One region of the Kluyvera sp. genome, then DNA from elsewhere that is predicted to be linked to it. Evidence: predicted binding sites of a transcription regulator. Region 1 holds the regulator's gene; the other holds the start of a gene.
What was found. The regulator LexA, encoded in region 1, represses DNA repair genes until DNA is damaged. The targets are predictions, from matches to a motif close to TNCTGTATGTACATACAGNA.

Region 1 (10,857 bases):
TTTAATAAGCGCTCTAATCTTTATAGAAGAAGAGGCTAATTTCGCCCAGGTTTTCCATCGTGCGGGCCAAAAAACTGCGGCGGATGGTCCACCCAGCGATCGTCGCGCGTGACGGCATACGAGGCATTTAGCGGGTAGTAAATCCGGTTGTGTTTCTTATTGGCTTCCCCCACCACCAGCAGCCGGACCTCTTCTGACGTGTTGTTAATAAAGGTATGGCAAACGCCGTTTCCTGCCGGAAAGCCCACGCTGTCGCCGGGTTCCAGCTTCCACAGATAGCCGTTAATCCATGCCTGCGGATAACCTTCCAGCACGTAGATAAACTCCTCTTCGTCGCTCTCGGCATGCGGGTAGGAAGTGCGTCGGCCTGGCGGCAAGCGCTCGTGGTGAATACCAAGATGTCTCAGCCCCAGCGCACGAGCTAGCGGCGCGCCGATGGAGAAGCGCTCATCGCTGTCGGGATAGGTAGAGTCATCCGGTCCTTCAACATCGTGCCAATGGCGAATACAGTCGGGTCTTTTCATCATTTTTCATCCTGAGTGTGAAGTGCACCTGCTATAACACAGCTATAGCACACCTGTGGAAACTCGGCGTTTCCGGCATAACATGGTAAAGTAGGGGTTTATTTCCCCGTAACCTGAGGACGCCAATGGATAAGACCACCACGCAAGAACTGTTAGCGCAAGCTGAAAAGCTGTGCGCGCAACGCGGCGTGCGCCTGACTCCGCAACGTCTCGAAGTGTTGCGCCTGATGAGTCTGCAGGAAGGGGCAATCAGCGCCTATGACCTGCTGGATCTGCTGCGTGAGAAAGAACCGCAGGCCAAGCCGCCCACCGTCTATCGCGCGCTGGAGTTTCTGCTTGAGCAGGGCTTCGTGCACAAGGTCGAGTCCGCTAACAGCTACGTGCTGTGCCACCTGTTCGATCAGCCGACCCACACCTCCGCAATGTTTATCTGCGATCGCTGCGGCGTGGTGAAAGAAGAGTGTGCGGAAGGCGTTGAGGACATCATGCATACGCTGGCAGCAAAGATGGGCTTTGCGCTGCGCCACAACGTCATTGAAGCGCACGGGCTGTGTTCCGCCTGCGTGGAAGTTGAAGCCTGTCGCGCGCATGAGCATTGCCATCACGACCATACGATTCATATTAAAAAGAAATCCCGCTAACGCGGGATTGATGGGGAGCGTACCTCCTTGTACGCATGGGCAGGAGGAGTGCGTTACCAGCGGTGATTGTGCCGTTTATCCCAGCTATCCACCTCTTTTTCCGCCTGATCTTTTGCGTATCCATAACGTTCCTGGATTTTACCGACCAGCTGATCGCGTTTACCTTCGATCACCGTGATGTCATCATCGGTCAGTTTGCCCCATTGCTCTTTCACTTTACCTTTAAGCTGCTTCCAGTTACCGCCGACTTCGTCTTTATTCATCATTGAATCCTCGATCGTCAGTGAATGAATAGCGAGAGAGTGTGAACTCTTTTTCGCTAAGCGTGAGGTTAATTGTAGTCAGTCATTCTGAGCATGATTCACTATTCGGAATCTTTAACCATCACATCAGGAAAACCAGCTGTCATTTCGCCAGTGGCGACGCCAGATATACGCCAGCGACAGGCCGCGCAGCGCGAGGAAAACGGCCAACGCCAGCCACAGCCCATGGTTGCCAAGCACCGGCAGTGCCAGCAGCGTCAGCGCAAAACCGGCGGCGGCGACCGCCATACTGTTGCGCATCTCGGCGCCTCGCGTGGCGCCGATAAACATGCCGTCCAGCAGATAACACCAGACGCCAATCACCGGCAGCACCACCTGCCACAGCACGTAACGGTCTGCCAGTTGCTGCAGTTCGGGCAGCGAGGTAAGTAAGGCGACGATATTTTCGCCAAACACGGCGTATACCAGCGCAAAAGCCAACGCCACCACCCCCGCCTGACGGCACGCAGCGCGCCAGACCTCAAGCAGTTTGCTGCCATCGCGCGCGCCATACGCCTGGCCGGAGTGGGCCTCCACCGCGTAAGCGAAGCCATCCAGCGCGTAGGCGGTGAAAGTGAGCATGGTCATCAGCACCGCGTTCACCGCCACCACTTCACCACCGAGCCGCGCGCCAAAGACGGTGACCGCGCCGAAGCACAGCTGTAACAGCAGGGAACGCAGCATAATGTCGCGGTTGAGCGCCAGCAGGCGGCGGATGTTGCCGCGCCAGGCGGTTTTCAGCATCGCCCAAGAGATGCCGCGCATCGCCATCACCTTGTGTACCATTCCCAGCCCGACCAGCAAGGTGGCATATTCGGCAATGCCGGTGGCGAGCGCCGCACCCTGCACGTTCATGTGCAGACCCATCACCAGCCACAGATCGAGCACGATATTCAGTACGTTTCCCACCACCAGCAGCACCACCGGCGCGCGGGCGTACTGCACGCCGAGCAGCCAACCCAGCAGGACCAGGTTCGCCAGAGAAGCAGGCGCGCTGAGCCAGCGAATGGCGAGGAAGCGACGCGCCTGCTCCAGCACCTCGCCGCTGCCGCCGACGATGGAGAGCGCCAGGTTAATCAGCGGCGTTTTGAACAGGATGATGAGCAGCCCGGCGCCCAGCGCCAGCATCAACGGTTGCACCAGCGCGCGGGCCAGCGCCTGCGGGTTTTTCGCGCCAAAGGCCTGCGCCGTCAGGCCGGTTGTACTCATGCGTAGAAACAGCAGCAGCATAAACAGGAAACTGGTCGCCGTTGCCCCGATAGCGACACCGCCCAGATAGACGGGGCTGTCCAGGTGACCGATCACGGCGGTATCGACCAGACCCAGCAGAGGCACGGTAATGTTGGAGAAGATCATCGGTAGCGCAAGGCGCCACAGCGCTTTATCAGCGGAAGTGAGTAGCGACATGGGTATCAACCAGAACGAAAAAAGGCTGCGATAGCGGATGTATCGCAGCCATTAGAGAGGGGGAGTTTTTACAGCCATTCGCCGTTGCGGATAACGCCAACGGCCAGCCCTTCAATGGAGAAATTCTGCTGACGCAGATCCACCACGATCGGCTTAAATTCGCTGTTTTCTGGCAGCAGTTCGACGACGTTACCCTGTTTTTTCAGGCGTTTGACCGTCACTTCTTCGTCGATGCGCGCGACAACGACCTGGCCGTTGCGTACGTCCTGAGTCTTATGCACCGCGAGCAGGTCGCCGTCCATAATCCCGATATCTTTCATCGACATGCCGCTAACGCGCAGCAGGAAGTCGGCGCTCGGTTTGAACAGCGACGGGTCAACCTGGTAATGGCCTTCGATATGCTGCTGCGCCAGCAGCGGTTCGCCCGCCGCGACGCGGCCCACCAGCGGCAGACCTTCTTCTTCTTCCACCAGCAGGCGGATACCGCGAGAAGCGCCGGAGACAATCTCGATGACACCTTTACGCGCCAGCGCTTTCAGGTGCTCTTCAGCCGCGTTTGGGGAACGGAACCCCAAGCGCTGAGCAATTTCCGCACGCGTCGGCGGCATGCCCGTCTGGCTGATATGATCCCGGATGAGATCAAACACCTCTTGCTGCCTGGTCGTTAACGCTTTCATTCCGCCCCCTGGGTGTATATACAGTTATGCTGTGAGTATATACAGCTAGTGTTTATTTTGAAACCATAAAACGCACGAAATCAGGCAGTTTTCACAGCTTTAGTGGAAATGCGCCCACAGCAGCGTGCCCCAGGTGATCAGCGCGACGAAAATCGCCAGCAGCACCGCCGCCGATCCCATATCTTTTGCCCGCCCGGACAGCTCGTGGTATTCGGAGCCGATACGGTCCACCACCGCTTCCAGTGCACTATTGAGAATTTCCACTATCATCACCAACAGGACGGAGCCGATGAGCAGCACGCGCGTAATCGCGTCGACATCCAGCCAGCAGGCGATAATAATCGCCAGCACCGACGCGACACCCTCCTGGCGGAACGCGGCTTCGTTGATCCACGCCGCGCGAAATCCTTTCCAGGAATAGCCCGCTGCTTTGATGATTCGGGTGAGCCCGGTGGTATTATTGGCCATCTCAAGAACCTTTTTTGTTATTACGTCAATGACAATGCGTGTTATGAAGCGGTAGAACAGAAATTCTGCTGACTTTCTGATATTCTTGCCGCGCATTTGCATGATTAACCAGAGGCTTTACATCGTTTATGTCCGGCTGGCCACGAATTTACTACAAATTACTGAATTTACCATTAAGCGTACTGGTAAAAAGCAAGTCTATTCCCGCAGAGCCTGCACAGGAATTAGGACTTGATACCTCGCGTCCGATTATGTACGTCCTGCCTTATAATTCTAAGGCCGACCTGCTGACGCTGCGCGCCCAATGTCTGGCGCACGATTTACCTGACCCGCTTGAACCGCTGGAAATCGACGGCACCCTGCTGCCGCGCTACGTGTTTATCCACGGCGGCCCGCGCGTGTTCACCTACTACACGCCGAAGGAAGAGTCGATCAAGCTGTTCCACGACTACCTCGATCTGCACCGCAGCAATCCGGATCTGGATGTGCAAATGGTGCCGGTCTCCGTGATGTTCGGGCGTTCGCCTGGCCGCGAAAAAGGCGAGGAAAACCCACCGCTGCGGATGCTCAACGGCTTCCAGAAATTCTTCGCTGTCTCCTGGCTGGGCCGCGATAGCTTCGTGCGTTTCTCGCCGTCCGTGTCGCTGCGCCGCATGGCCGACGAACACGGCACGGACAAAATCATCGCGCAGAAGCTGGCGCGCGTCGCGCGTATGCACTTTGCCCGTCAGCGTCTGGCGGCGGTTGGCCCGCGTCTGCCGGCGCGTCACGACCTGTTCAAAAAGCTGCTGGCGTCGAAAGCCATCGCCAAGGCGGTAGAAGACGAAGCGCGCAGCAAGAAAATCTCGCACGAGAAGGCGCAGCAAAACGCCATTGCGCTGATGGAAGAGATTGCGGCGAACTTCTCCTACGAGATGATTCGCCTCACCGACCGTATCCTCAGCTTTACCTGGAACCGTCTGTATCAGGGGATTAACGTCCATAACGCCGAGCGCGTACGCCAGCTGGCGCACGACGGCCATGAAATCGTCTACGTGCCCTGCCACCGTAGCCATATGGACTATCTGCTGCTCTCTTACGTGCTCTATCACCAGGGGCTGGTACCGCCGCACATTGCCGCCGGTATCAACCTGAACTTCTGGCCAGCCGGGCCGATTTTCCGCCGCCTGGGCGCGTTCTTTATCCGCCGTACCTTCAAGGGCAACAAGCTTTACTCCACGGTGTTCCGCGAATACCTCGGCGAGCTGTTTAGCCGCGGCTATTCCGTTGAATACTTTGTGGAAGGCGGGCGTTCCCGTACCGGCCGTCTGCTGGATCCAAAAACCGGCACACTGTCGATGACCATTCAGGCGATGCTGCGCGGCGGTACTCGCCCGATTACGTTAGTGCCGATTTACATCGGCTACGAGCACGTGATGGAAGTGGGTACCTACGCCAAAGAACTGCGCGGCGCGACGAAAGAGAAAGAGAGCCTGCCGCAAATGCTGCGCGGGCTGAGCAAGCTGCGTAATCTCGGCCAGGGCTACGTCAACTTCGGCGAACCCATGCCGCTGATGACCTACCTGAACCACCACGTGCCGGAGTGGCGCGAGTCGATCGATCCGATCGAAGCCGTACGCCCGGCGTGGCTGACGCCGACCGTCAACAAACTGGCGGGCGAGCTGATGGTGCGTATCAACAACGCCGGCGCCGCCAATGCCATGAACCTGTGCTGCACCGCGCTGTTGGCTTCGCGCCAGCGTTCGCTGACCCGTGAACAGCTGACGCAGCAGCTGGAATGCTACCTGGCGTTAATGCGTAATGCGCCGTACGCGCCGGATGCTACCGCGCCAAAAGCCTCCGCCAGCGAGCTTATCGACCACGCGCTGCAGATGAACAAGTTCGAAGTCGAGAAAGACACCATCGGCGACATCATTATTCTGCCGCGCGAGCAGGCGGTGCTGATGACGTACTACCGCAACAACATCGCGCACATGCTGATTATGCCATCGCTGCTGGCCACCATCATGACTCAACATCGCCAGATCTCCCGCGATCAGGTGTTGAGTATGATCGAAACGCTGTATCCGATGCTGAAAGCCGAGCTGTTCCTGCGCTGGACCCGTGAAGAGCTACCGGCAGTCATTGATACGCTGATCGCCGAAATGGCGCGTCAGGCGCTGATTACCGAGCAGAACGGCGAGCTGCGCATCAACGCGTCACACTCCCGCACGCTTCAACTGCTGGCGGCCGGGGCGCGCGAGACGCTGCAACGCTACGCGATCACCTTCTGGCTGCTGAGCGGCAACCCATCGATGAACCGCAGTACGCTGGAGAAAGAGAGCCGTACGCTGGCGCAGCGTCTGTCGGTGCTGCACGGCATCAACTCGCCGGAGTTCTTTGATAAAGCGGTGTTCTCGTCGCTGGTGCTGACGCTCCGCGATGAGGGCTATATCAGCGACAGCGGCGACGCCGAGCCGGAAGAGACGATGAAGGTTTACCAGATGATGGCGGGCCTGATCACCTCGGACGTGCGCTTGACGATCGAGAGCGTGACGCAGGAAGAGGCGGCACAGTAAAAACAAAAATCCCCGGTCTGTACCGGGGATTTTTTTATTCGCTTATTGGGTGCCGGCCAGGCGACAGTTTCATGCCAAACTCAGAACTGCCAGTAGCTCATCGCCAGTCCAATAAACAGCACCAGACCCACGTAGTTATTGTTCATAAACGCCTGGAAGCACGGCCCACGCTCGCGGTGGCGGATCAGCTTCTGTTGGTAGACGAACAGCGCGCCGGCAATCAGGATTGACCAGTAAAACTCCCAGTTCAGGCCGTTCAACCAGCCGATAAGCGCCATCAGTGCCAGCACGCACGCCTGCAGGATACCGATAATCAGACGGTCGTTATCGCCGAACAGAATCGCCGTGGATTTGATGCCAATCTTCACGTCATCATCGCGGTCAACCATCGCATACTGGGTATCGTAGGCCACCGCCCACAAAATATTGGCCAGCAGCATCAGCCAGCAGCTCAGCGGCAGTGACTCGCTGACCGCCGCGAAGGCCATCGGAATTGACCAGCCAAACGCCGCCCCCAGCACCACCTGCGGCAGGTGGGTATAACGCTTCATAAACGGGTAAACCCAGGCCAGCGCCAGCGCCGCCACCGACAACAGAATGGTCATCGTGTTGAGCGTCAGCACCAGCAGGAAAGAGAGCGCCACCAGCACGATAAACAGCGTACGGGCCTCTTTCTCCGTGACCGCGCCGCTCGGCAGCGGACGGTTGGCCGTGCGTTTCACGTGGCCGTCGAATTTACGATCCGCATAATCGTTGACCACGCAGCCTGCGGCGCGCATCAGCCAGACGCCCGCCACAAACACCGCCAGGATCCACAGCGGCGGTACGCCCGGTGAGGCGACCCACAGTGCCCACAGCGTCGGCCACAGCAGCAGCAGCGCGCCGATCGGTTTATCCGTACGCATCAGTCGATGGTAAGCCAGTAGCTTGTTCTGCTTCAGACTCCACTCCATTCTTCTTCTTCCTCTTAGTACAGCGGCGATGCCAGTAAAAACAGCTCGGTTAACAGCAGCGGTTTACCGCTCAGGCGGAGACGGGAACGACGCCCCCACAGCGCATCATGACGGCCTATCTCAATAAAGTCTCGCGTCAGCGTCGACGACGTAAACAGATAACGACCCAGCGGCGTCTGCCCCAGGTTTTGTAGCGCCAGCTCCGGCCCACAGAGGGTCGACTCTGGCACCACGGTGCGCCCGGCAAGCCACGGCTCACCGCCGACGCACAATAATATTTCTCGCAACCAATAGCGAGACTCTTCTGGCAACAGGTGTTGTTCTTCTACCAGCGCATCGCGGCTGACAAACGCTTCGTTTAAAAGCGTTACGCTAACCGGTTTCCCAAACTGCTCAAACCGTTTGGTCATCGAATCTTCCAGCATCAGCCAGTCGCGCTGAGTGGGTTCAAGCGGGGGAATGACGTCAAAATAGCGCAGCGCGCGCAGTTGCGTCAGTGCAGGGTGCGACATGCCTGTCTCTCCAATACAAAGCGTTTCGCCATTGTATCGCAGAAAGCCGCGGGAGGGGGTGCAGTAATGGTCAAATACGATCATTAGCGCAACAGCAGTGCAACAGTTTGCTTTGCGCTATATGCCGTTCATCATCGCAACCTGAAGGATGAAGCGTATAAAAAAGGTGTGCCCGACAGGGCACACCGAAAGGCTTCGCCTAAACATCGGCGCTGCGGGGAGAACTTACCCCTTGCCTTTTACAGCGCCGATAAAGGTGGAACGAGCAGATTTAGATCCCAGGCGTTCGGCTTCATTCATCAGTTTCAGGGCTTTGTCGATATCCCCTTTCGCCACGGCCTGTTTAATCCCGTTGTTGAAGTAGCTTTCCGTATCGTCGAGCATCGGTTCAGTTTTCGCTGCCGGAGCCGCAACTGGCGCCACGACCGGGGCCGCTGCGGGTGCGCTGGCAACCGGTGCCGCCGTGTTACCGACAGTGACCGGAGCCGGGCCGGAAGAGCCAAACAGCGGGCCAACCAGAACGCTGGAGCTGCTGTTGGTTTTCACCTTCAGCTTCACCAGACCATCGGTGGTGTGTTTAGCGATCGGGTCAGGAATATCCGGCACCGCGTTACCGGTGCCTTTGGCGTAGGCTTTTGCCGGATCCAGCAGCGTTGTGGTTTGCTGGAGATCTTTCTCGGTGGTAAAGACCAGAACATAGAGTTTTTGCTGGCCCAGCGCCGGCGTCAGGCGCATCACCCCTTCCAGACGGTCGGCGCTCATCACGCCAGGCTCCTGGTAGGTGAAGTAGCTGCTTGGGAAGAACGCAGAAGGCGTCATATTCTGGTCAAGAATCAGCACATTCGGCGCAAATACGCTGGTTTGTTTGTTCACTTCGCTGGTCAGCGTCAGCGTCAGCTCGCCAATGTTGGCGGGAACGCTGTAGGCTACGACGTTGCCGGTGATTCCCGGAACGTTCAGGCTTTGACCACCGGTGGAAATTTGGGTGGATTGAACTTTAGATTGATCGACCGGCGTCCAGGTCAGCTGCTGGAGGGCAGCGGTCGGGATGGTCGGCGCGGCGCTGGTGTTTTGCGGCACGTAGTTGACGTCAGCGAGGCTAATGCCCGGGACGCTCGCCATTAATCCAGCGGATAAGCAGAGAGCAACGAGACTTTTTTTCATTTTCATTATGATGACCTCAGAAAGCGTGGTTCTAGCGGTAGCCAGGCAATAGCGCGCTAAACCTCAAGGAACAGAGGGGCTTGCGCCCCTCGTCGGTTGTTACGTCAGGTTAATGCTGAATTACCACCAGATTTCCATCTGTGCACCGAAGGACCACTCATCGTTGTCGCCGCGGCTGTAGGTTTTCGCGCTGGTATCTTTGTAAGCGATACCGTTGTCGTAACCCCATTTCTCATCCCACTTCGCATAGGTTGCGAATACGCGGATAGCCGGACGGGACCAGATGCTGTCGCCAGCCTGCCACTGTTGCGCCAGGGTGATTTTGTACTGGTTGTTGCGATCGCCAGTCTGCTGAGATTTGACGTTGTCGTAGCCGACTTCCATCAGGGTGCTCATGATTGGCGTCCATTTGTACATAGGACGCACACCGACGGTCCACCACTTGGTGCCGTTGCCATCATCGCGGTCGATATTCTGGTACATACCGACGTACATCAGATCAACTTTCTCACCGAGGGAGATTGCGCCGTGATCAAGTACACGCCACATGTCGCCGTTGTTATTGATCTTGTTATCTACCGCACCGATTTCTGCGTCTTTGTCATAGTCGTTGCCGGTGAAAGAGCCCTGAGACAGACCTTTACCCTGCGTGGTCATGGCGTCAGTGGCGTACTGAACAACAAACTTGTTGTAGCCTTTCAACATGCTCTGGGTATGTTCAGCGGTGAACATCCAGCCGTCTTTGGTTGCGCCGTCAGCAAAGCTGTAACCGTCGGTTTTGTTAGCACGACCGTAGTCAACACCCAGCTCCAGCACGCCGTCCGGGTTGGTTTCCAGACCGGCTAAACGGACGTCGAATACGTCGTTCGCTGTGTCTTTGTATTTGCTGTAAATATCATTGCTGGTGAAGATGTAAGAACCACCCGCTTCCTGAGAACGGGTTGCTGCCAGAGACAGTTTACCGAAGCCCAGGTCGATGTTTTCGATACCGGCACCAGGACCCGAGATATCCCAGTAGTAGAAGTCGATCATGTGAACGTCATGACGCTGATAGAAGCGCTTACCGGCCCAGATAGTGGAGCCTGGCAGCCATTCGATCAGGTTTTTACCCTGGACGTTCGCTTCACGGAACGCCGGGTCGGTTGCTTCCCAGTCGTTCTGCTGTGCAACGGAGTAAGCCACGTTGGTGTCGAAGTAGAAGCTCTTATCGCCCTCTTTCCACACTTCCTGACCTAATTTAATTTCAGCATAGGTTTCACATTCGTTACCAAGACGGTATTTACTTTGTGCACCGGTTGCCTGGAAACACTGTTGTTCGCCACCGCTACCCGTCCAGCCAATGCCGGAACGCGCGTAGCCATGAAAATCTACGGCCATTGCCTGAGCAGACATAATGCCTGCTGCGACGGCAACCGCCACGGGGAGTTTGCGCAGAGTAATCATCATTCTATCTCCTGAGATCATTGCTTTTCTTTTCAACATTTCGCCCCTGTATCGCCTTATCGCTGGCGGCGTGGGGGCTGCCTGTTTGCTTTGTTATGGGACGTTTAAACGCCGAGCTCTTTATGCAGCCGACGACATGCGGTGCCATCTTCACGGAACAGATGGCAGCGCTCTGGCGGCAAGCCGATGGCGAATGTGGCTCCCTCTT
Region 2 (10,857 bases), on a different contig from region 1:
GCCGCTACGTCCGTTGCGTTGGAACTCGGCGTCCTTAACGTGAAACGCGCGAATACGGGAGTGGTAGATATCGATATAGCTAAGATAATCAATATTCTGTAAATGCAGATGGCTCGGGTCATACAGCATATGGCAGCGCGGATGATTCTCAACCAGGTGTAGAAAACGCTCGAACGTGACGCCATCATGCAAATCCTCACCGGGGTGAATTTCGTAGCACAGGTCAACGCCGTGCTCGTCAAAACAGTCCAGGATGGGCCGCCAGCGGCTGGCGAGTTCACTAAACGCTTCATCCAGCAGCGCCGCATTGTGCGGTGGCCACGGATAGAAATAAGGCCAGGCCAGCGCGCCGGAAAAGGTCGCATGCGCCTTCAACCCCAGGCGCGCCGAAGCCTGCGCGGCCTTTTTCACGCTCTCGACGGCCCACTGCTGGCGGGCCGTCGGATTACTGCGCAGCGCCGCCGGCGCAAAAGCATCGAAAGCGCTGTCATAGGCCGGATTAACGGCGACAAGCTGCCCTTCGAGATGCGTTGACAGTTCACTAATCACCAGACCGTGCTCCGCCAGTCGCCCGGCAATATCATCGCAATAGGTCTGGCTCGCCGCGGCCTGCGCCAGGTCGAATATCGCCGGGTGATTGCAGGGCAGCTGTAGCGCCTTAAAGCCCAGCCCGGCCGCCCATTGCGCTATCCCATCGAGCGTATTAAACGGCGGCTCGCCGCCGATAAACTGCGCCAGAAAAATGCCCGGCCCCTTGATGGTTTTCATACCCCTCCTTAAAAATTTACGCCTGCTTTTGCTCGTCGTATTTAAACGAGACAAGGAAAATCACCGCGATCACCACGGCAGCCACCGCCGGAATCCACCAGAAGTTCACCCACGCCGCCGGAACGGTTTGGCCAGCGACCAGGTGGTTATACAGGGCACCGGAAATCTGCGATCCCAGCAGCATGCCGATGCCGTAGGTAAACATCACCACCATGCTCTGCGCCTGCCCTTTCACCTTTTCGCCCGCCACACGGTCGGTATAGATAAAGCCCACCACGAAGAAAAAGTCGTAGCACACGCCGTGCAGCAGAATGCCGAGATACAGCAGGAAGCGGGTCTCTTCATTGATACCCAGCGCAAAGAACATATAGCGTACGAACCACGCCAGCATGCCGATCAGCAGCATGTACTTCACGCCCAGACGGCGAAACAGCAGCGGGATAATCAGCATAAAGAAGATTTCTGACATCTGACCGAAGGACATCGCGGTGCTCACATCCGCGACGCCCGCGTCCGCCAGATACGACGCGGTATAGGCGTAGTAAGTGCCCAACGGGACGGAAATCAGCGTGGCGCAGACGGCAAAGACCAGAAAGTGGCGGATTCTGAGCAATGCGAAAGCGTCGGCGCAGAACAGATCGCGCAGCTTCAGCGGTTGACCTTTCGCCGGGGCCGGCGTGTGCGGCAGCGTCAGGCTATATACCGCCAGCACCACCGAGCACAGCGCCGCCAGCGTAAAGATGCCGGTGGTATCCGAAATACCGGTTACGCCGATAAAGATGCCCGCGACAATCCAACCGATGGTGCCGAACACACGCACCACCGGGAACGTTTTGTCGATGTTGTTCAGGCTATGGAAGGCAATATTATTGGTCAGCGCCAGCGTCGGCATATAACAGAGCGTGTAGCCAAACAGCAGCGCAATTAACAACGCACCGTTTTCCGCGACCAGCGCCTGCGGTACGAACCACAGAATCACCGCGCCAAGCAGGTGCATCACCGCCATCACCTTCTGCGAGGCAAAAAAACGGTCAACCAACATTCCCAAAACAAAAGGGGAAAGAATTGAAGCGATCGGCCCCGCCGAGAACGCATCGCCAATCAGCAGCGACATGTTGTACTGCGTCATCACCAGTCCAAGCGTGACCGACCAGCTTCCCCAGATAAAAAACTGCATAAACATCATTAACGACAGGCGCGGGACTAACAGCCGGTGCTGTACGCCACTTTGTTCACGACTTTCCGTTGTAGACACCATGTTCTCACCCTCAAAAGTAATCGATTACAAAACACCACAAATGAAAAGTAATCGATTACAAAAACAAGATCGCGCGGATCGAAACGGATTTGGGAGAGCGATCACGATAAAAACGAGGAGGGAAATGCGTCGCAGCAACGAGCGGGAAACAGCGGAGGAGGCAAACCTGCCCCCTCCGGGCGATATTATCAGGCTTTACGACGCAGCGTTTTGAAGGCCGCAAACAGGAACAACACCCACACCGGCAGCAGAATCGCCGACAGGCGCATGCCGTCCATGGTGCACATCAGCCCAAGGATCATCAGCAAAAATGCGATACAGATGTAGTTGCTGGCAGGCGCAAACAGCGCTTTGAATTTCGACTCACGCCCCTTGCGGCGCATGGCGGCGCGGAACTTAAGGTGGGCCATGCAGATCATGATCCAGTTCAGCAACAGCGTTGCCACCACCAACGCCATCAGCAGGCCAAACGCTTTCTGCGGCAGCAGATAGTTAACCAGCACCACCAGCGAGGTGATCGCGCCAGAGAGCAGCAGCGAATTCACCGGCACGCCGCGACGGCTCACTTTGGTCAGGAAGCGCGGCGCGTTACCCTGCACGGAGAGGCCAAACAGCATGCGGCTGTTTGAATAGACGCCGCTGTTATAAACCGACAGCGAAGCCACCAGAATCACAAAGTTCAGCGCGGATGCCACCACGTTACTGTCCAGATTGTGGAAGATCATCACGAACGGACTGCTGTCTGACTTAATGCCCTGCCACGGATAGAGCGCCAGCAGCACAATCAGCGAGCCGATATAGAACAACAGGATACGGTAAACCACCTGGTTGACCGCTTTCGGAATAGTGGTTTCCGGGCTGCGTGCTTCCGCCGCTGTAATGCCAATAAGCTCCAGCCCGCCGAAGGAGAACATAATCACCGCCAGCGACAAAATCAGCCCCTTCCAGCCCGTGGCAAGGAAGCCGCCATCACGCCAGAGATTGTCGACGCTCGCATGCTCACCGCCACGCCCCGTCGCCAGCATCCAGATGCCAAAGCCGATCATACCGATAATCGCCAGCACCTTAATCAGTGCAAACCAGAACTCGGTTTCGCCATACAGGCGAACATTCACCAGGTTGACGGCGTTAATCAAAATGAAGAAACCCGCAGCCCAAATCCAGGTCGGTACGTGTGGCAGCCAATACTGCATATAAATTCCGGCGGCGGTCAGCTCGGCCATTCCCACCAGCACGAACATGACCCAATAGTTCCAGCCGGAAAGAAAACCGGCGAACGGCCCCCAGTATTTATAAGCAAAATGGGCAAATGAACCGGATACTGGCTCTTCCACCACCATCTCGCCAAGCTGGCGCATGATCAGAAACGCGATAATCCCGGCAATCGCATAGCCCAGCACCACTGCCGGGCCAGCCATTTGAATCGCCGGGCCGATGCCAAGAAACAGGCCGGTGCCAATGGCGCCCCCAAGGGCGATGAGTTGAATATGACGGTTTTGTAACCCGCGGTGAAGCGTCGGCCCCTGCTCCGACGAAGCATCCGGTTGATTCTGGCTGGATGCTGAGGACGCGTTTTTCACGTCTAACCCCTGTAGCTTTTTTTGGAAGGGGCACCTTTTAACACTTAGCGCGGCTTGCCGCAAGGCAATCAGTCGCAGGAACCCCGTGCCCAAAAGTGCCGGAAGATACGCGTTGCTGGGGTGATAACCTTATTCCTACAAGGGGTTAGCCGCGCTAGCCAGCCCTAACGTTCAATGTATGCGGCACACCCGCTGTGAAGCAAATACCATTGGATACGTTGCCGTATCGGCGGAGCACAAAACGATGACCCGGCATGCCGCGGCTTGCGGCATAATTCGCTGACCGCGTTTCGAGGAATCTTCCGTGCTGCTCAAAATCCTGCTGACTATGGCTGCGTTCGCCGCCAACTCGCTGCTCTGTCGGCTGGCGCTGAAGGGGATGCATATGGATGCCGTCTCTTTTAGTAGCATTCGCTTGCTAAGCGGTGCGGTGGCGCTGCTGATACTCCTGAGGCTACCCGCCATCAAAAAGAGGCCGGAATTCAATGTGCTGAACGCGGCACTACTGGCCATTTACGTCTTTGCCTTTTCCCTTGCCTACCTGTCCTTAACCACCGCCGCTGGCGCGTTGTTGCTGTTCGGAACGGTCCAGTGCGTGATGACCGGCTGGGGGCTGATTCGCGGCGAGCGCCTGACGTGGCTAAAAAGCGTCGGTATGCTGACTGCGGTGACCGGGCTGGCGTTGCTGCTATTACCGGGCGCGGGACATCCTTCCGGCGGCGCCGCGCTGCTGATGATGGTTTCCGGCGCGGCCTGGGCCGCCTACTGTATTACCGGCAAAAAAGTGCAGAACGCGGCAGCGGCCACGGCGGGCAACTTTACGCTGGCGGTGCCGATAGCGCTGGTGATATTTGTGCTTAGCGGTATGCACATCCGCGCCGATGCCTTTGGGCTAGTGCTGGCAGTCACCTCCGGGGCGCTGATGTCCGGCGGCGCGTATCTGCTCTGGTACTCCCTGCTGCCACGGCTTAGCCCAACCACCGCCAGCACGCTTCAACTGAGCGTGCCCTGTCTTGCGGCACTGGGCGGGCTAATTTTTATGGGCGAACCGTTGGGCCTGAGAATGATGTTAGCTATCGTACTCACCCTCTCCGGTATTGGGCTGGTGATTATCGCCGATCGGCGACGAGAGCATTGACCGCCGGGCCGGCGTGTCGCCAGTCAGCACCACGCGCCCGGCGTTTTTCATTACCCCTTCGGTTCAAGGGCAACAAACATTTCAATATCCCAGTAGCCGTCTTCCGCACCGTTGTTATGGTAGATTTCAAAGCATGGCTTCGCAGCCAGGCGGTGGGTTTCATCTTTCAGGACGCTATCAAAGAACTGATACCATGGCGTGGAGAAATCGTGATCGATAACCCGCGCGCGGGCTGCCGCGTACAGGCCTCCCGCCACTTCCGCCATCATGACCCCTTCGCTGTTCGGCGGAATAACAAAGTCGTCATCGACAGAGACCACGGTGTCGCAACGCAGCTTTTCCGCCGGGACTTCATCCGGATTGTCGTAGTAAACGGCCAGCCACTCGCGAGCGGGAATCTGCTGGCCATCGACCCACATCATCAACTGCTCAAAACCCTGCTTAACCGTCTGCTCCCACGGCCCAACCATATGAAAACCGGCAATTTTACGCGCTGCAATCTGCTTAACTTCGTATTCCATACCGCCTCCGTTAATACACTGTAATTACATACAGTATAATGGGCGTTTTTTGTTTGCGCCAAACGGGTAGCGATCGATATGTGAGCAGATTCGCACTCTTGATAAGAGAGTTGGGGGAAGAGGAAACAGTAAAATGGTACGCCCTACAGGATTCGAACCTGTGACCCACGACTTAGAAGGTCGTTGCTCTATCCAACTGAGCTAAGGGCGCACTGGGGAAGTCAAAACTTCATGGTGGGGTGAAACGCGTGGAATTATACGGTCACTGACAGGTGAGTCAATCCATTTCCTTACGAAACCTGCGCGGTATGCAATGATGGATAAAGTGCGACCAACTATCGCTCAACTCTTCGGCAAAACCACTTTCCGATGAAAACTCGCAAACGAGACCTGACAGCAAGCCTCGCATCTGACAAAATATGTCCATCCCCCCTTCGTGAATGACAGATGGAATATTTTCCCTGATGGCAGCAAAGATTATTGACGGTAAAACGATTGCGCAGCAGGTGCGCTCTGAGGTTGCGGAAAAAGTGAAGGCGCGCGTTGCCGCAGGAAAACGCGCCCCTGGGCTTGCCGTTGTGCTGGTTGGCAGCAACCCGGCCTCACAAATTTATGTCGGCAGCAAGCGCAAAGCCTGCGAAGAGGTGGGCTTCGTCTCCCGCTCCTACGATCTGCCGGAAACCACGTCCGAAGCCGAACTGCTGACGCTGATTGACACCCTGAACGCCGACACCACCATCGACGGCATTCTGGTGCAGCTTCCGCTGCCGGCGGGTATTGATAACGTTAAGGTCCTTGAGCGCATCGCGCCGGACAAAGACGTCGACGGCTTCCATCCATACAACGTGGGTCGTCTGTGCCAGCGCGCGCCGCGCCTGCGTCCGTGTACCCCGCGCGGTATCGTTACCCTGCTGGAGCGCTACCATATCGACACCTATGGCCTGAACGCCGTGGTGATTGGCGCGTCCAACATCGTGGGCCGCCCGATGAGCATGGAGCTGCTGCTGGCTGGCTGTACCACCACTGTCACTCACCGCTTTACCAAAAACCTGCGCCACCATGTGGAGCACGCGGATCTGCTGATCGTCGCGGTCGGTAAACCGGGCTTTATTCCTGGCGAGTGGATTAAAGAAGGCGCAATTGTCATTGATGTCGGGATTAATCGCCTCGAAAACGGTAAAGTCGTCGGCGATGTGGTGTTTGAAGAGGCTGCCGCGCGCGCCTCTTACATCACCCCAGTACCGGGCGGCGTCGGTCCCATGACCGTAGCCACCCTGATTGAAAACACCTTACAGGCGTGTGAAGAGTATCACGACGTGGAGAAGGCATAAGATGGCAACATTTTCTTTGGGTAAGCATCCGCATGTGGAACTCTGTGACTTACTGAAGCTGGAAGGCTGGAGCGAAAGCGGCGCGCAGGCGAAAATCGCTATCGCCGACGGTCTGGTCAAAGTGGACGGCGCGGTGGAAACCCGCAAACGCTGCAAAATTGTCGCCGGTCAAACCGTGAGTTTTGAAGGCCAGAGCGTTACCGTTACCGCATAAATCCTGCCAGTCACCCGGCTTCGCCAGTCGACGCCGGGTTTTATTCCCCAAATAGCGTCCCACCGTATCTTCCCACTTCAGCGGTAATACGCTGTATGTCCATACCCGATGCTAACTATCGTGACACGTCCATCGCCCGGCAGCGCAGCGTCAAAGTGAGGCGCATCACAAATCATCACGTCGAAGCCGTCTTCCCCGACGCGTTCAAACTTTCAGCCTACATTTAATACTTTGAATTTAAAGATTTTAAAATCACCACCGCCGCAATCAATTCAATAAAAATATCAATACGCGCATTAATTGAATTGGATTGCAAATCGACTGCTCCGCAGAATACCGCGAAACATCCCTGTTTCTGGAGTCTGTATGTCAACGTCAATTCTCAATAATGCCCCTTACGAAGCCGTCGAAATCCTGCGCGCAGCAAAGCCCGGGTTTACCCCACGTATCGCCTTAATCCTCGGTTCCGGTCTCGGCGCGCTGGCCGACCGTATGGATAACAAAACCACCCTTTCCTACGAAGCGCTACCGGGTTTTCCGGTCAGCACCGTCATCGGCCACGCCGGGGAAATTGTAATGGGAACGCTGCACGGCTTGCCGCTGATTTGCATGAAAGGCCGCGGTCATTTCTATGAAGGCCTCGGCATGGGCATCATGACCCAGGCGGTACGCACCTTTAAGCTGCTCGGCTGTGAATTCATGTTCTGCACCAACGCCGCTGGCTCGCTGAACGCGGATATCCCCGCAGGCAGCCTGGTGGCGCTAAACGACCATATCAATACCATGCCGTCCACGCCGATGGTCGGCCCGAATGACGATCGCTTTGGCCCGCGCTTCTTCAGCCTGGCAAACGCCTACGACAAAGATCTGCGCGCCCAACTGCACCAGACCGCCAAAGGGCTGGATATCCCGCTGCACGAAGGCGTTTTTGTCTCCTATCCGGGGCCAAACTTCGAAACCGCCGCGGAAATCCGCATGATGCAGCGTATGGGCGGCGATGTGGTAGGAATGTCGGTGGTGCCAGAAGTGATCGCGGCGCGCCACTGTGGGCTAAAAGTGCTGGCCGTATCGGCCATCACCAATATGGCTGAAGGGTTGAGCGACGTGGAGCTGTCGCACGAACAAACGCTCAAATGCGCAGCTATGGTAACGGAAGACTTTATCCGTCTGATTGGTCAGTTCATTAAACAATACGCCTAATTTCTGATGCATCGGCGGGTAGACTGCTGCCCGCCTGGAGATACGTCTATGTCTGACATGTCCTGGTCCCGCCCGAATTTAAACGCCGTCTCGTATCTAAGCTATTACTTCGTCGGCGCGTTAGTTTCCACCCTTGGCATCGTGCTCGGCCCGCTGTGCGCTGCCTTCCACAAAGACCCGAGTTTTATCGGCCAGGTCTTCACGCTGATGAACATCGGCATGTTTATTCCCATCATGCTGGGCGGTATTCTGATGCGCAAATGGGGGCTGCAAAAGCCGCTGGTTATCGCAGCGGCGCTGACCGTTCTCATCAGCGCGATTCTGTTTGTGTCGCCTACTCTGACGATGTTCAGCTTTGCCGTCGCCGGCATTGGCGCCTGTGGCGGTATTTTCATGACCATCGGCAGCTATCTGGTGGTGCGAATCAATCCGGACGAAAAAAGCCGTTCCTCGAGCCTGATTTTTACCGATTTCTTCTTTAGCCTCGCCGGGGCGACGCTCTCCTTCTTGCTGGCCTGGCTGTTCCGCATGGGCGCGAGCTGGGTGGCGATGTACGGTATCATGGGTGGTTTAGGTGCGCTGATGCTGGCGTTAACGATTCGCTGCCGTTTCCCGCCCACCGAAGCGCCAGCACCCGCGCAGCAAAGCACAAACACCGCTCGTGAGCCCTGGGGTCCATCGGTCTATCTGATTTGTTTCGCGCTGTTCGCCTTCCTGTTGGCTGAGCCTATCTTCACCATGTGGACGCCGGGCTATTTACAGTTCCGCTTCCATATTGAGCCGCAGGAGGCAGCGCTGTACACCACCGTCTACTGGGTGGCGAAAGCTATCGGCCTGTTCCTCAACCAGTTCACCGTGAAGTGGATGAAGCTGCGCACCTTCCTGCTGGGTTGTACCGCGATCGGTCTTATCGCCATCATGCTGATTGCCAACAGCGGCAACACCACGCTGATTCTTGTCGCCTGCGCCGTTTTTGGCTTCTTCAACTCCGGTCTGTTCTCCGGGCTGATGAGCTACGGTTCGCTGCAGGTGAGCCAAAGCTCGCCAACGCTGATTTCCGCGTTACTGACCTGCGGTACGGTAGGCACACTGCTGTTCGCCAGCGCCTCCTCGCTCGTTAATGGCCGCTACGGCTTGCATGGCGCGCTGAATACCGCCACGGTGTCCTATATCGTGCTGCTGGTTGTGCTGGTCACGGCTATCTTCTGTAGTCGGGCTGAACGCCTGCATACCTCCCCGTCGGCGGCGGTTTGACAAGGCAAAAGGAGGGGGGCATGATGGCCCTCCCTCACCTTTATCCCGAACGAACCATGACTGACGCTCTGGCCAACAACCGCATTAACATTCGCGCGCTGCGTTACTTTCAGGCTCTTGCTGAAGAACTGCATTTCGGGCGAGCAGCAGCGCGGCTGAATATCTCCCAGCCACCGCTGAGCATGCAGATTAAAGAGCTGGAAGAGACGCTGGAAACCAAATTGTTTGAACGAACCAGTCGGAAAGTGGCACTGACCCGCGCCGGGCTGGTCCTAAAAACCGAGGTTGACCGCATCCTGAGCGCCACCGAGCAGTCGTTGAACTACGTGCGGCAAATCGGTCGCAGCGAGAACCTGCATATCACCATCGGTATCGTCGGCAGCGCACTGTGGGGCACCCTACTGACGCGGCTGAAAACGTTTAAGGCGAAGAATCCGGGGGTCGACTGGAGTCTGCGCGAGCTGTCGCAGCATCAGCAAATTGACGCGCTGCGCGCCCGCACTATCGACATCGCCATTAACCGCAACGTCCTGCCTTATGCTGAAACCAACATCCGTAACCAGCTGATTGCCCATGAATCTATCGCTCTCGCAGTGCCGGAGAACGATCCGCTGTGCCAGCTAAGCTCGGTTCCCTTAACCGCGCTGGCCACCAGACCGCTGATTTCACTCTCCTTTGAACAGAGCGACTTCGCTCGTCAGCTGCACGACCGCTGCGTGGAGGCGGGGTTTTATCCGTTGATTACCCATCAGGTAAACGAGCCGCAAACGGCGTTAGCGCTGGTGAGCGCGGGAATGGGGCTATCGTTGTTGCCGGAAACCTGCGGGTTGATTCACTGGCCGGGCGTACGTTTTCTGCCGCTTGCACAAGCGGTTCCCGCCGATCTTTATGCATTGTGGTACGACGAACCGCTGTCAGAGCTGATGACGGCGTTTGTGGAGGGGCTACAAGAGCGGGAAACCCCTCTCTCTGGCAGAGAGAGGGGTTAAAGCTTACTTACGGCGCCAGGTTGTGCCCTGCGGGCCATCTTCCAGCACGATGCCCATCTCGTTGAGACGGTCACGTGCGGCGTCGGCCGCCGCCCAATCTTTCTCTTTACGCGCGTCCAGGCGCTGCTGGATTAACGCTTCAATTTCAGCCACTTCGCCGTCGTCTGCCTGCGCGCCGCTTTGCAGGAAGGCTTCCGGCTCCTGCTCCAGCAGGCCCAGCACGGCAGAAAGCTTACGCATATGCGACGCCAGCGCGTTCGCGGCCTGCATATCTTCAGCCTTCAGGCGGTTCACTTCACGCGCCATATCGAACAGCACGGAGTAAGCTTCCGGGGTATTGAAATCGTCGTCCATCGCTTCAATAAAGCGCGCTTCGAACGCTTCGCCACCCGCCGCCGGGACGGATTTGTCGGTACCGCGCAGCGCGGTGTACAGACGCTCCAGCGCGGAACGCGCCTGCTTGAGGTTCTCTTCGCTGTAGTTCAGCTGGCTGCGATAGTGGCCGGACATCAGGAAGTAGCGCACGGTTTCCGCGTCGTAATACTTCAGCACGTCGCGCACGGTAAAGAAGTTGCCCAGCGATTTCGACATCTTCTCGCGGTCA

Region 2: the regulator LexA is predicted to act here: its motif matches at 5,282-5,301, upstream of sbmC (DNA gyrase inhibitor SbmC).

Annotation. Positions count from the first base shown of each region.
Region 1 covers NZ_CBDKZX010000009.1:35,790-46,646, reverse strand. The annotation lists gene ACW14G_RS06085 (cupin domain-containing protein) at 36-524, opposite strand; gene zur (zinc uptake transcriptional repressor Zur) at 650-1,165, shown strand; gene ACW14G_RS06075 (CsbD family protein) at 1,219-1,428, opposite strand; gene dinF (MATE family efflux transporter DinF) at 1,555-2,874, opposite strand; gene lexA (transcriptional repressor LexA) at 2,943-3,551, opposite strand; gene ACW14G_RS06060 (diacylglycerol kinase) at 3,651-4,019, opposite strand; gene plsB (glycerol-3-phosphate 1-O-acyltransferase PlsB) at 4,148-6,577, shown strand; gene ubiA (4-hydroxybenzoate octaprenyltransferase) at 6,658-7,530, opposite strand; gene ubiC (chorismate lyase) at 7,545-8,042, opposite strand; gene malM (maltose operon protein MalM) at 8,268-9,212, opposite strand; gene ACW14G_RS06035 (maltoporin) at 9,327-10,652, opposite strand; gene malK (maltose/maltodextrin ABC transporter ATP-binding protein MalK) at 10,754-10,857, opposite strand, start outside.
Region 2 covers NZ_CBDKZX010000010.1:1,335-12,191, reverse strand. The annotation lists gene ACW14G_RS06405 (sugar phosphate isomerase/epimerase family protein) at 1-768, opposite strand, end outside; gene ACW14G_RS06400 (MFS transporter) at 785-2,026, opposite strand; gene pheP (phenylalanine transporter) at 2,215-3,606, opposite strand; gene ACW14G_RS06390 (DMT family transporter) at 3,911-4,744, shown strand; gene sbmC (DNA gyrase inhibitor SbmC) at 4,795-5,265, opposite strand; tRNA gene ACW14G_RS06380 (tRNA-Arg) at 5,400-5,476, opposite strand; gene folD (bifunctional methylenetetrahydrofolate dehydrogenase/methenyltetrahydrofolate cyclohydrolase FolD) at 5,730-6,596, shown strand; gene ybcJ (ribosome-associated protein YbcJ) at 6,598-6,810, shown strand; gene xapA (xanthosine phosphorylase) at 7,177-8,010, shown strand; gene tsgA (MFS transporter TsgA) at 8,059-9,264, shown strand; gene ACW14G_RS06355 (LysR family transcriptional regulator) at 9,288-10,253, shown strand; gene cysS (cysteine--tRNA ligase) at 10,257-10,857, opposite strand, start outside.